Regions from separate parts of the Kitasatospora arboriphila genome, predicted to be linked through region 1. Evidence: riboswitches for the same ligand, from Rfam matches in the RefSeq annotation. Region 1 holds a riboswitch; each other region holds the start of a gene.
What was found. A riboswitch is a leader RNA that binds a small molecule or an ion and turns the genes downstream of it on or off. The one in region 1 is predicted to bind cobalamin.
Positions count from the first base shown of each region.

Region 2: it holds a riboswitch for cobalamin, as region 1 does, so the genes downstream of both, ABD353_RS03550 (cobalamin biosynthesis protein) here and nicT (Nickel transporter NicT) in region 1, are expected to answer to the same signal.
Region 3: it holds a riboswitch for cobalamin, as region 1 does, so the genes downstream of both, cobN (cobaltochelatase subunit CobN) here and nicT (Nickel transporter NicT) in region 1, are expected to answer to the same signal.
Region 4: it holds a riboswitch for cobalamin, as region 1 does, so the genes downstream of both, ABD353_RS17070 (ribonucleoside-diphosphate reductase subunit alpha) here and nicT (Nickel transporter NicT) in region 1, are expected to answer to the same signal.

Region 1 is NZ_BAAALD010000026.1:30,691-33,921, forward strand. It holds gene ABD353_RS15710 (phosphatidylinositol-specific phospholipase C domain-containing protein) at 1-481, opposite strand, end outside; gene ABD353_RS15715 (ArsR/SmtB family transcription factor) at 698-1,060, opposite strand; cobalamin riboswitch at 1,143-1,346, shown strand; gene nicT (Nickel transporter NicT) at 1,379-2,494, shown strand; gene ABD353_RS15725 (EamA family transporter) at 2,535-3,231, opposite strand, start outside.
Region 2 is NZ_BAAALD010000004.1:81,890-85,120, reverse strand. It holds gene ABD353_RS03555 (cobyric acid synthase) at 1-476, opposite strand, end outside; gene ABD353_RS03550 (cobalamin biosynthesis protein) at 667-1,644, opposite strand; cobalamin riboswitch at 1,736-1,955, opposite strand; gene ABD353_RS03545 (helix-turn-helix domain-containing protein) at 2,100-2,789, shown strand; gene ABD353_RS03540 (alpha/beta hydrolase family protein) at 2,894-3,231, shown strand, end outside.
Region 3 is NZ_BAAALD010000002.1:3,213-6,443, reverse strand. It holds gene ABD353_RS01175 (cobalamin biosynthesis protein CobG) at 1-605, opposite strand, end outside; cobalamin riboswitch at 678-828, shown strand; gene cobN (cobaltochelatase subunit CobN) at 1,231-3,231, shown strand, end outside.
Region 4 is NZ_BAAALD010000029.1:69,383-72,613, forward strand. It holds gene ABD353_RS17065 (GNAT family N-acetyltransferase) at 84-578, shown strand; cobalamin riboswitch at 1,175-1,306, shown strand; gene ABD353_RS17070 (ribonucleoside-diphosphate reductase subunit alpha) at 1,518-3,231, shown strand, end outside.

The DNA of each region.
Region 1 (3,231 bases):
TGCCGAGGTGGGCGGCTATCAGGGCGTCCAGCTGGGCCGGGCCCATGCCGCGGTTGGCGGCGAACCCGCCCTTGAGCTCCAGCTTGACGACGAGCGGGCCGCTCGACGGGTGGGCGGCGAGCCAGATCCGCAGGTCGTCGAGGCAGTACTCGAGGTTCTTGTTGGTGCCGCCGCTGTACAGCGTCGCCGGGCCGGTGGCGGCGGTGCAGTTGTTGGCGTTGCCGAGCGGGTTGGAGTGGCTGACCTTCCACTCCTTGGTGACGGTGTCCGTCCACGCGTCGAGCTCGATCATGCCGGTGCCGGTGTCCAGGCTCTGCGCGAGGAAGGGGAAGGCGGCCGGGTCGTAGGTGTTGTGGATCCCGACGGCGGTGGCCGAACCGAACGGCAGGCCGCCGCCGGTGGCGGCGCCGGACTGGTGCGCGGGGAGCAGGGTGGCGGCCGCGGCCAGCAGCCCCACGGCGAACGTACGGCGAAGCTTCACGGGTGTCTCCTCGTCAGGAGCCTGGGGACGGCGGGCCGGACGGACCGCCTCCGGAAGCATGGGCCACCGGAACGGCTTCGAGGTGACATGACAAGAAAACTTGGCTGAAGCTGACCCCCCGTCCCGCTGACAAACCGTCAGGAAGCCCTCATACCGTGCAGGGGGCCGTACCGTGCAGGGGTTCCTGCCGTGCGGGCGGTCGTTCCGAGCGAGCGCTCAGTCGGCGCGCCCCAGCACCCCGTGCTCCAGCACCTCGGCCACCGCGGTGTCGGTCAGCCGGTAGCGCACCACCCGGCCGTCCCGCTCGCCCTCGACCACGCCCGCGGCGCGCAGCAGCCGCAGCGCCTGGGAGACCGCCGGATCGCGCATCCCGGTGGCCAGCGCCAGGTCGGTGACGGCCAGCGGTCCGGTGGTGTGCAGGGCGAGCAGCAGCGCGAGCCGCCCCGGGTCGGCGAGCAGGCCGAACACCTCCGCCCAGGCCCGGACCCGCCCGGTGTCGCCGATCCCGGCGATCGCCTCGCAGACCCGGTGCCCGTCGATGGTGCGGTGGCCTGCGCGATCGGCGGGGAGGAGGTGCATGGCGGCATTCTCGCAGGCCGACCGGCCGTGATCTACGACACCTGCGCGGTTGTGCAGGCTTGCAGCTGTCGGTCCGTCACCCCTACGGTGGAGCAGCCGTGGTGTTCGGGAAGACCGGTGCAGGACCTCAGGGTCCGAGTCCGGAGCGGCCCTCGCCACTGTGAACGGGGAGTCAATCCGTACCCCTCGCGGGTCACTGGGCGCAGGCGCGCCCGGGAAGGCCGGGTACGGGCACCGTCAGAACCTCCCCGTGAGCCAGGAGACCGGCCACGGCACCTCACGACGTCATTCCACGAGGTGCTGGAGCGTGAACCGCAGATGACCCTGCCCGCAACCGGTACGGCCGCGCCGCCGACCGCCCCCGGCCTGCCCGCCTTCCGCTGGCGCCGGGAGGACACCCTCCGCACGGCCGGCCTGCTGGCGGTCATCCTGGCGATGCACGTGGCCGCCTTCGGCACGCTCTTCCTGCTGGTCGTGCCGGAGCGCTACGAGGTCGGCACCCAGGTCTTCGGCGCCGGACTCGGCATCACCGCCTACACCCTGGGCATGCGGCACGCCTTCGACGCCGACCACATCGCCGTGATCGACAACACCACCCGCAAGCTGATGGCCGACGGCCGGAGACCGGTCTCGGTGGGCTTCTGGTTCGCCCTCGGCCACTCGTCGATGGTGGTGCTGATGGCCGCCCTGGTCGCGGGCGGCGCCCAGCTGGCCGGGGTGCTGATGGACGACGGCTCGACCACCCACCAGGTGCTCGGCACCATCGGCACCACCGCCTCCGGCGCCTTCCTCTACCTGATCGCCGCGCTCAACCTGGCGGCCCTGCTCGGCATCCTGCGGGTCTTCCGGGCGATGCGGGCCGGCACCTTCGACGAGGCGGAGCTCGAACGGCAGCTCGACTCGCGCGGGCTGATGAACCGCGTCCTGCGCCGCGCCACCCGCTCGATCTCCCGCCCCGGCCAGATGTTCCCGGTCGGCATGGTGCTGGGCCTCGGCTTCGACACCGCCACCGAGGTGACGCTGATGGTGATGGCCGGTTCGGGCGCCGCGGCGGGCCTGCCCTGGTACGCGATCGTCTGCCTGCCGCTGCTGTTCGCCGCCGGGATGAGCCTGTTCGACACCCTCGACGGCACGTTCATGAACTTCGCCTACCAGTGGGCGTTCTCCAACCCCGTCCGCAAGGTGTTCTACAACCTCGCCATCACCGGCCTGTCGATCGCGGTGGCCTTCGTCATCGGCACGATCGAGCTCGTCGCGGTGCTGCACGACAAGCTGGGCCTGAGTGACCCGGTGAGCGGCTGGATCGCCGGACTCAGCCTGGACAACGTCGGCTTCGTCATCGTCGGCCTGTTCGTGGTGGTGTGGGCGGCGGCGATCGGCTACTGGCGGATCGCCCGGGTCGAGCAGCGCTGGACGCCCGGCGGGGCGGGCTGAGGTGGCCCGCGGGCGGCCGCCCCGAACGGCGGACGGGGTGTCAGCCCGCCGCCAGCAGCAGCGTGCCCGCCACCGCGAGGCCCGCGCCGAGCAGTTGGACGCGCCGCAGCCGCTCCTTGAGCAGCCCCCGGGCCATCAGCGCGGTGACCACGGGGTAGAGCGAGGCCAGCACCGCGGCGACGGCCACCGACCCGCGGTGCGAGGCGGCGGCGAAGGCGGCGTTCGCGGCGACGTCGGCCGCCCCGACCGCGGTCAGCGCGGGCAGGCTCCGCCGCAGCGTCCCCGCTGCGCCGGGCTCCCGCCCGCGGCGCCCGGCCAGCAGGACGCCGCCGCCGACCGCCACGTTGCAGAGCCGCTGCACGCACAGCACGAGCAGCAGCCCGCCGCCGTCGGAGGCCCGGGCGACCAGGGCCATCACCGTGCCCATGCCGAGGGCCGCCGACAGCGTCAGCACCAGCACCCGCAGGCCGACCGTGCCGCCGCCGCGCCCGCCCCGCCCGGCCAGCCCGCCCCCGAGCACGGCGCCCGCGATGCCGCCGGCCTGCGCCGGGCCCGGGCGCTCCCCGAGCAGCAGCCCGAGCCCGACCGGCACCGCGACGCCGACGGTCGCCAGCGGCGAGACCACCCCCATGGGCCCGAGCGCGAGGGCGCGGTAGAAGGCGAGGAGCGCGAACGGCCCGATCACCCCCGCCGCCACCGCGTACCAGAGGCCGGCGGAGGCCGCGCCCGCGCCGCCG
Region 2 (3,231 bases), on a different contig from region 1:
GGCAGGTTCGCCGCCGTGGCCAGGCCCATGTTGGCGATGTCCCGGTCCCGCAGGTTGATCTCCGCGGGCGAGCCGGCGCCCTCGCAGACCACCACCTCGTACCGGCTGCGCAGGTCCGCCAGGCACTCCAGCGCCCGCTCCAGCAGGACGGGCTTGCGCTCGCGGTAGTCCAGCGCCCCGACCTCGGCGACCGGCCGGCCGAGCAGCACCACCTGGCTGCGGCCGTCCGCCCCCGGCTTCAGCAGCACCGGGTTCATCGCCGCCTCCGGCGCCACCATGGCGGCCTGCGCCTGCATCGCCTGGGCGCGGCCGATCTCGGCGCCGTCCGCGGTGACGAAGGAGTTCAGCGACATGTTCTGCGCCTTGAACGGCGCCACCCGCACCCCCTGCCGGGCCAGCCACCGGCAGATCCCCGCCGTGACCACGCTCTTGCCCGCGTCCGAGGTCGTCCCTGCCACCAGCAGAGCCTTCGTCACGTGACACTCCCTTGCTTACGTGTGGCGCCGGCGGTGAGAACGGCCGTCCCGGCCGCAACGGCCGGCATTCCCGGGGCGCGAGTGGGCACGCCGGCCGCGACGGTGGGCATCCCGGGGGCGCCGACCAGTCCGGTGCGCCCGCGAGTGGCCCGTACTCCTCCTGCGCACCCGGCGACCCGCCGAACCGCCGTCATCGCTTCCTCCCCGGCTCACGGGCATCCCGCCCCCGACGTCCCCGTGCCAGGCCGGTGAGGCCGCGGGCGGCCGTGGTGACGGCCAGGGCCAGGATGCCGACGCGGCGGGAGAGGCGGCAGGCGCGTTCGATGTCCGCGACGGCGACCGGGCGGAGTTCGGCGCCGAGGACGGGGCGGTGCTCGACACGCTCGCCGTACCGCAGGGTGCCGCCGAGGCGGACGCCGAGGCCGCCGGCGAAGGCCGACTCGGCCTGTCCGGCGTTGGGGCTGGGGTGTGACGACCCGTCGCGCCGCCAGACCTTCCAGGCGGCCCGCGGGTGCTCCGCGGCGGCGACGGTCAGCAGCGCGGTGAGCCGGGCGCCCGGCCAGCCCGCCACGTCGTCGAGCCGGGCGGAGGCCCAGCCGAAGCGCAGGTGGCGGGGCGAGCGGTGGCCCACCATCGCGTCCAGGGTGTTGACGGCCCGGAAGGCCAGCAGCCCGGGGGTGCCCGCCAGCGCGCCCCAGGTGAGGGCGTTGACGACCGCGTCGGCGGTGTTCTCGGCGACGGACTCGACGACGGCGCGGGCGATCTGCTGCTCGTCCAGGGCGCTCGGGTCGCGCCCGCACAGGTGGGGGAGCCGCCCGCGGGCGGCGGCGAGGGCGCCGGCCTCCAGGGAGCGGCCGATCGCGCGGGCCTCCCGGGTGAGCGAGGTGCCGCCGAGGACCGTCCAGGCGGCGGCCGCGGCGAGCGCGGCGCGGGCCGCGGGACGGCCCCGCAGCGCGTGGTCGGCGAGGGCGGCCCCGGCCGCGACGGCGCCCACGCTCAGCGCGGTGAAGGCGGTGCCGGCGCCCCGGTGGTCGCGCCAGAGCCGGCGCTCCAGGCGTCCGGCGGCGCTGCCGAAGAGGGCGACCGGGTGGCCGCGGCGGGGGTCGGCGAGGGCGGTGTCGGCGAGGTGGCCGGCCACGGCGCCCAGCAGGTAGGGGGCGGAGCTCAGACGGGCCACGGCCCGGCTCCCCGGTCGGGGCGCAGCGGTGACCGCTGGGCAGCCTGCATGGCGTGCGTGTCCTCACTCAGGGTCCGCGCCCTGGATCGACGAACCGGCGGCGAGAGTCTCCTGGCTTCCGGGTCCGGCGCGCGCTCGGGCCTTCCAGCGGCCCTGTGGCGGACCGCCGTGACCGTGCAGGTCGAGCGTGCTCCCCGGTGACAGTGGCGGGACCGCGCCGGATTCGCACCGGCTTCCTCTGCATGCCTCCGTATGGCCCCGAGATCCCATCACGCGCTCCGACCACCAGTCAACAAAGCCTCCGGAGGGCTTGGTCACACTCCGTCGCCGGATTCCGTCGCCGCCCGCCCCGTACGATCCTCCAGCGCCGGGCGGTTCCGCCGGGGCCGGGTTCGTGCGTTCGGCGTGTGGGTGGTGCCGTGCGGGCGCCCGTACGTTCTTGTCGCATGCGACGCAGACCGTCCGCACCGCCTCCGGTGCCGTTCTCCCCGCCGGCCGCGCGGGCGCACCGCGCCGGGCTCGGCCTGAGCCCGGAGCAGGTCGCCGAGGCCATGGCCGCGCACGGTGTCCGGCTGCTGTCCTCGCACGTGGCGGCCTGGGAGGCCGGTGAGTTCCTCCCGTCGGAGGAGGAGTTCATCGCGCTCTCCCGGGCGCTGTGGTGCCCGCCCGCCCAGCTGATGGGCGTCGCGCCGGCGACCCTGCGGGACTTCCGGCTGGCCCGGGAGCTCACCCGGGAGCAGGCCGCGCACCGGATCGGGGTGGGTGCGGCGACCTACGCGAGGGCCGAGGCCACCGGACGCTGGGACGCGGACGGCGAGCAGGGCCTGGCGCTGGCGCACGTGCTCGGGCTGCCGCTGCGGGTGCTGGTCCGGGTGACCGGGCGTCAGGACGACCTGGACCGGCGGCTGCGCCAGGTGGTGGACGGCCGCTGGCAGGCGCAGCTGCGGGAGGTGGGCCGGATCGTGCCCGTCCCGCACGACCTGCTGGGCGGGGTGCTGGCCGAGTTGCAGGACGAGTACCTCGTCCCCGGGCACTGGGGCTCGTCGGTGCCGGACGCCGCCCGTCCGCCGGCCCGGCCGCTCGCGGAGCGGTTCTGGGAGCTGCTGGCCCGCCGGGGCACCGACGTGCCGGTCTGACCCGCCCGGACGGACCCGCCCGGACGGACCCGCCCGGGTGGCCCGCTCCCGGGCCGGGGCGTGGACTGGGATCGCCATGTCCGTGCCGCCACACCGGGAGCGCCATGCGTTGGGGAACCGCCGCGATCGTCGCGGCCGCCGCCGTCGGGACGGGTGCCGCGGCACTGCTGATCGGCCGCCGGGTGTCCGAACGGGCCGTCCGGCCCGGGTTCGCGGGAGCCTTCGCGGCCGCCGGGCAGGCGGGCGGACCGGGCATCCGGGTGCAGGAGCTGGCCGCGGACCGCGTCATGCTCACCCGCAGCGTGGAGACCGAGCGCCCCGGCCGCTACGCCCTGGAGTGGGCCGGGGGCGGGCACGCGGTGGTCGGCGACGTGCTGGCCACCGGGCCGCAGAGCGTCACCCGCCGGCTGCTCGCCACCGGCGCCGGCTCGCTGTACAGCGG
Region 3 (3,231 bases), on a different contig from region 1:
GCGTCCACGGCCTGTGCGGCCGGCACCGCGCGGACGGTCGTCTCGCGGCCGAGCCGCAGCAGGGCGGTGCCGCCGGGCGCTGCGATCAATGTCACATCGGCGTTCAGGGCGGCGACATCGCCGCGGCCGTCGTCCAGGGCGAACAGGAACTTGCCGGAGAGCGCGGCCGCCCAGGGCGCCGCGCAGAGCTTCGCGTCCAGCTCGCGCACCCGGGCAGCGGTGTCGGCGTGCCCCTCGGCGTCGAGGCCGGCGGTCGGCGAGGCGACGATGTTGCGCACCCGCTCGTGGGTGTCGGAGGGCAGCAGGCCGACGGCCCGCAGCCGGTCGGCGAGTTCCGCGCCGCAGGCCGAAGCCAGGCCGCGCAGTTGGACGTTGCCGCGCGAGGTGGTCTCCAGCGCGCCGTCGCCGAGCGCCTCGGCCGCATCGGCCAGCGCCATTGCCTGACGAACCGTCAGCAGTCCGCCGGGCACGCGGATGCGGGCGAGGGCGCCGTCGTCGGCCGTGTGCAGACGAAGGGCCCCCGGACAGGCGTCCGGCCGGCCCCGGTCGGGCACGGCGGAGCCCGCCCCGGCGGGGTCGGGAGTCGGTGGCATGGCGGCGAGCATACAGATTGTCCGACGGGGCGCCCCGTCGTCTGGATCACAGTCCGCGTGCAGTCCCGCGGCCGTCCGCCACCCCGTACGATGCTGCCGGACGGTCCGTGCGGGCCGTCCGACGCCAGCGACGGCAAGCGGAGGAAACCGGTGCAAATCCGGTGCGGTCCCGCCACTGTAACCACGGCTCAGCCGCCGTGGAGCCAGGAACTCCCGCCGTCCTCCACCAGCCCGGGGCGCGGACCCCGAGGAAGGCCCGACCTGTGCGCTGCCGCATGCCCGGCTCCGCCGTCCCGCCCGGACGCGCCGAGCCGCCGCCCGCCGTCCCGGTGACCCCGGCGGCGGTCCGCCGCACCCCTGGGGCGCGTCCTCAACAATCACGGGTGCACCACAAGGGGCACGGGGAACTGCGCAATCCGGGGTGGGTGTCACGACGGCACGGGCCAAGCCGCGGTTTGCACGGTAGCCCGCATCCGGATTGCGCAGTTCCCCGCGCCCCTGGAATGACCACCCGAGCACCCTTGAAGACAGGCCGTCGCACCGCACCCCGCTCCGCCCCGCGCACCGGGCTGCCGTCCACCGCCCCGGTGCGCCGCCGCACGCCGTGGAACACCGACCAGGCCGGGAGGCCCTCCGCATGATCCTGCTGCTGTCGACCTCCGACACCGACCTGCTGAGCGCCCGCGCCTCGCAGGGCCCCGTCCGCTACCGGCTCGGCAACCCGGCCCGGCTGTCCGCCGAGGAGCTGCCCGCCCTGGTCGAGGGCACCGACCTGGTCGTCGTCCGCCTGCTCGGCGGCCGCCGCGCCTGGGAGGACGGCCTGGACGCGCTGCTCGCCGGGCCCCGCCCGGTCGTCGTGCTGACGGGCGAGCAGGCCCCGGACGCCCAGCTGATGGAGCTCTCCACCGTCCCGGCCGGCATCGCCGCCGAGGCGCACGCCTACCTCGCGCACGGCGGCCCGGCCAACCTCGCCGAGCTCGGCGCCTTCCTCTCCGACACCGTGCTGCTCACCGGCCACGGCTTCGCCCCGCCCGCCTCCGCCCCGGCCTGGGGCCCGCTGGAGCGTCAGGCCCGCGCCTCGGACGGCCCGCTGGTCGCCGTGCTCTACTACCGCGCCCACCACATGAGCGGGAACACCGCCTTCGTCGAGACGCTGTGCAGCGCGATCGAGGACGAGGGCGCCCGCGCGCTGCCGCTGTACTGCTCCTCGCTGCGCGGCGCCGAGCCGGAGCTGCTCGCCGAACTCGGCCGGGCCGACGCCATCGTCACCACCGTCCTCGCCGCGGGCGGCACCCGGCCCGCCGACGCGCAGGCCGGCGGCGACGAGGAGGCCTGGGACGCGGGCGCCCTCGCCGCCCTCGACCGGCCGATCCTGCAGGCCCTGTGCCTGACCTGGTCGCGCTCGCAGTGGGAGGAGAGCGACGACGGCCTCTCCCCGCTGGACACCGCCACCCAGGTCGCCGTCCCGGAGTTCGACGGCCGCCTGATCACCGTGCCGTTCTCCTTCAAGGAGCTGGACGAGGACGGCCTGACCGTCTACCGCGCCGACGCCGAGCGCTCCGCCCGGGTCGCCGGCATCGCCGTCCGGCACGCCCGGCTGCGCCACACCCCGGCGGCCGAGCGCCGTCTCGCCCTGGTGCTCTCCGCGTACCCGACCAAGCACGCCCGGGTCGGCAACGCGGTCGGCCTGGACACCCCGGCCAGTGCGGTGCGCCTGCTGCACCGCCTCCGGGAGGAGGGCATGGACCTGGGCACCGACCTGCCGGGCCTGGACACGACCTCCGCCTCCCACGAGGGCGACGAGCTGATCCACGCGCTGATCGCGGCCGGCGGCTACGACCAGGACTGGCTGACCGAGGACCAGCTCGCCCGCAACCCCGTCCGCATCCCGGCCGCCGACTACCGCCGCTGGTACGCCGCCCTGCCGCAGGGCCTGCGCGAGCAGGTCGAGGAGCACTGGGGCCCGGCCCCCGGCGAGCTGTACGTGGACCGTTCGCAGAACCCGGACGGCGACATCGTGCTCGCCGCGATCCGCTCCGGGAACCTGCTCGTCCTCATCCAGCCGCCGCGCGGCTTCGGCGAGAACCCGGTCGCGATCTACCACGACCCGGACCTGCCGCCCAGCCACCACTACCTGGCCGCCTACCGCTGGATCGCCGCCGCGCAGGAGGACGGCGGCTTCGGCGCGCACGCCGTGATCCACCTCGGCAAGCACGGCAACCTGGAGTGGCTGCCCGGCAAGACGGCCGCGCTGTCCGCCGAGTGCGGCCCGGACGCCGTCCTCGGCGACCTGCCGCTGATCTACCCCTTCCTGGTCAACGACCCGGGCGAGGGCACCCAGGCCAAGCGCCGCGCCCACGCCACCCTGGTCGACCACCTCGTCCCGCCGATGGCCCGCGCCGACTCGTACGGCGACATCGCGCGCCTGGAGCAGCTGCTCGACGAGTACTCCACGATCGCCGCGATGGACCCGGCGAAGCTGCCGGCGATCCGCGCCCAGATCTGGACGCTGATCCAGGCCGCCCGGCTCGACCACGACCTCGGCCTGGACGAGCGGCCCGAGGACGACGGCTTCGACGACTTCCTGCTGCACGTCGACGGCTGGCTGTGCGAGGTCAAGGACGCCCAGATCCGCGAC
Region 4 (3,231 bases), on a different contig from region 1:
TATCCCGCCGATCCGTCCGTCCCCGATCGGCTGCACCGTCCCCCGGCCGTCCGGGACGGGTCCCCGGAAGGCAGACTGGACGGATGGACGTCGTCATCCGCCGTGCCCGCGAACGGGACCTCGAACCGGCCGGCGAGCTCTCGGTCGAGGTCTACGTCGGTGACGGCTACAGCCTCGCCGAAGGGCCGTACGCCGGGCTCCTCCGCGACACCCGCCGCCGCAGCGAGGAGGCCGAGCTCCTCGTCGCCGTCGACGGCCGGGACGAGCATGTGCTCGGCTGCGTGACCTTCGCGGTCGGCGGTACGGCCTGGGCCGACATCTCGCAGCCGGACGAGGGCGAGATCCGGATGCTGGCGGTCGCCCGGGCCGCCCGCGGCCGCGGAGTCGGCTCGGCCCTCGTCAGGGCCGCGATGGACCGCAGTCGCGAACTCGGCCTGACCGGTATGGCCTTCTCCACCCGCCCGGACATGACGGACGCCCACCGGGTGTACGAACGGCTCGGTTTCCGCCGTGCCCCCGAGCGCGACTGGGCCCCGATGCCCGGCATCGACCTGATGGTCTATGCCCTGACGTTCTGACGTGACTCGCCCCGAACGATTCGTTCGACCGGAGCCCGACCACACCGACACCCGCACCCGCACCCGCACCCGCACCCGCACGTGAACTCGACGAGCCGGGCGGAAGCACCCGCCGGCGACGGTGCCGAGCCGATGCCGATGCCGACGGCATCACCCGACCGAGCCGCCCTCGAACCGCCCCGGAGCCATCGGCGAGTTGCAGAGGCAGGCGGTCAAGGTGAGCCCGACACCGCACCGGAGCCAGGACCGGCGGCACAGCGGCCACCCCACCGCGGCGGAAAGGGACTTGGTCACGGCGGAAAGGGTCTAGCCGCAGAGCCGGCGGTCCTCGCTCCGCGGGATTCGCCGATCCCCTGGGCTCCGGGCCGACCCGTAGAACCGGGCGGCACCCCCGTACCGTCACTCATGACTGCAGATCGTAGGCCATCGGGCCCGCAGACTCCCGCGGCGGTGGCCGTTCCGTGAGCGGAGCGCGGGGGCGACGAGTGGGTCGGGTGTGCCCGAAGTGTGCACGGCCCGTTCGGCGAGGCCGTCGCAGCCACGGACGCGACACGCTGCGTGCACAAGATATGGGGGTACATCAGGGAGACACCACAACATGTATGCTCACTCTCGCTGTCGACGCAGGGGAACCCGGTGCAAGTCCGGGACTGCCCCGCAACGGTGAGCAGGCCCGTGAACGCCCGGGCCCGCGCAGTCCGAGGGCCTGCCGACGGTGTGCCACCGGCTTCCCCGCAGATGCCATGAAGCACAGCTGTACGTCCGGGCCTCGCGGGTGGGCCGGGTGGCGACGCGCACCCCCGACACGGTCGGGCGGTGCCGGTCTCCCCTGCCACGCGCATGCCCGGACGCGCCCCCGGCCCCCGGCCCGGGGGTGTCCGAAGCGTCCGCTGCCGCCACAGGAGAGAGTGCGCCTTGACCGTCGCTGCCTCAGTCACCCTGCCCTCCCAGGGATCCGCCGACAACGACCGGCCCGACCCCGGTGCCGCGCTGCTCCGGCTGCTCACCGACCGCAGCACCGACCTCCCCCAGGTGGACCCCGGCCACGTCGCCGCCGCCGCGCTGCGCGGCCGCCACGCCGGTTCGGACTTCGCCGAGCTCCGCGGGCTGGCCGTGGAGGCCGCCGCGTCGATGATCGCCGAGGACCCGCAGTACTCGAAGCTCGCGGCCCGCCTGTTGGCGCTGGAGATCCGCGACGAGGCGGTCTCCCAGGGCGCGGTCACCTTCGCCGCCTCGATCGCCGTCGGCCACGCCGAGGGCCTGATCGGCGACACCACGGCCGCGTTCGTGGCCAAGCACGCGGCCGCCTTCGACGCGCTGGTCGACCTGCAGGGCGACGACCGCTTCGAGTACTTCGGCCTGCGCACCGTGCAGTCCCGCTACCTGCTGCGCCACCCGATCACCCGCAAGGTGGTCGAGACCCCGCAGTACTTCCTGCTGCGCGTGGCGGCCGGTCTCGCGGTCGGCGACACCGAGAAGTCGGTGGCCGAGGTGGCCGAGCTCTACCGGCTGATGAGCCGTCTGGAGTACCTGACGTCCTCTCCGACGCTGTTCAACTCCGGCACCAAGCACCCCCAGATGTCGTCCTGCTACCTGCTGGACTCGCCGCTGGACAACCTGGACTCGATCTACAACCGCTACGCGCAGATCGCCCGGCTGTCCAAGCACGCCGGCGGCATCGGCCTGTCCTACTCGCGGATCCGCTCCCGCGGCAGCCTGATCCGCGGCACCAACGGCCAGTCGAACGGCATCGTGCCGTTCCTGCGCACCCTGGACTCCTCGGTCGCCGCGGTCAACCAGGGCGGCCGCCGCAAGGGCGCGGCCTGCGTCTACCTGGAGACCTGGCACGCCGACATCGAGGAGTTCCTGGAGCTCCGCGACAACACCGGCGAGGAGGCCCGGCGCACCCACAACCTCAACCTGGCGCACTGGATCCCGGACGAGTTCATGCGCCGGGTGAACGCCAACGAGGACTGGTCGCTGTTCTCCCCCGCCGACGTGCCCGAGCTGGTCGACCTGTGGGGCGCCGACTTCGACGAGGCGTACCGCAAGGCCGAGCAGGCCGGCAAGGCCGTCCGCACCATCCCGGCGCAGACCCTGTACGCCCGGATGATGCGCACCCTGGCGCAGACCGGCAACGGCTGGATGACCTTCAAGGACGCCTCCAACCGGGCCGCCAACCAGACCGCGCTGCCCGGCCGCACCGTGCACTCCTCCAACCTGTGCACGGAGATCCTGGAGGTCACCGACGACTCCGAGACGGCCGTCTGCAACCTCGGCTCGGTGAACCTGGGCGCCCACGTGGCCGCCGGCGCCACCGCCGCCGACCTGCTGAACGCGATGGACTGGGAGCGCCTGGACGCCACCGTCCGCACCGCGGTGACCTTCCTCGACCGGGTCATCGACATCAACTTCTACCCGACCACCGAGGCGGGCACCTCCAACTCCCGCTGGCGGCCGGTCGGCCTCGGCGTGATGGGCCTGCAGGACGTCTTCTTCCAGCTGCGGATCGACTTCGACTCCGCCGAGGCGAAGACCCTCTCCACCCTGATCTCCGAGCGCATCATGCTCACCGCCTACGAGCGCTCCGCGGACCTCGCCGAGCAGTTCGGCCGCCACGAGGCGTACGGCGAGACCCGCGCGGCCCGCGGCG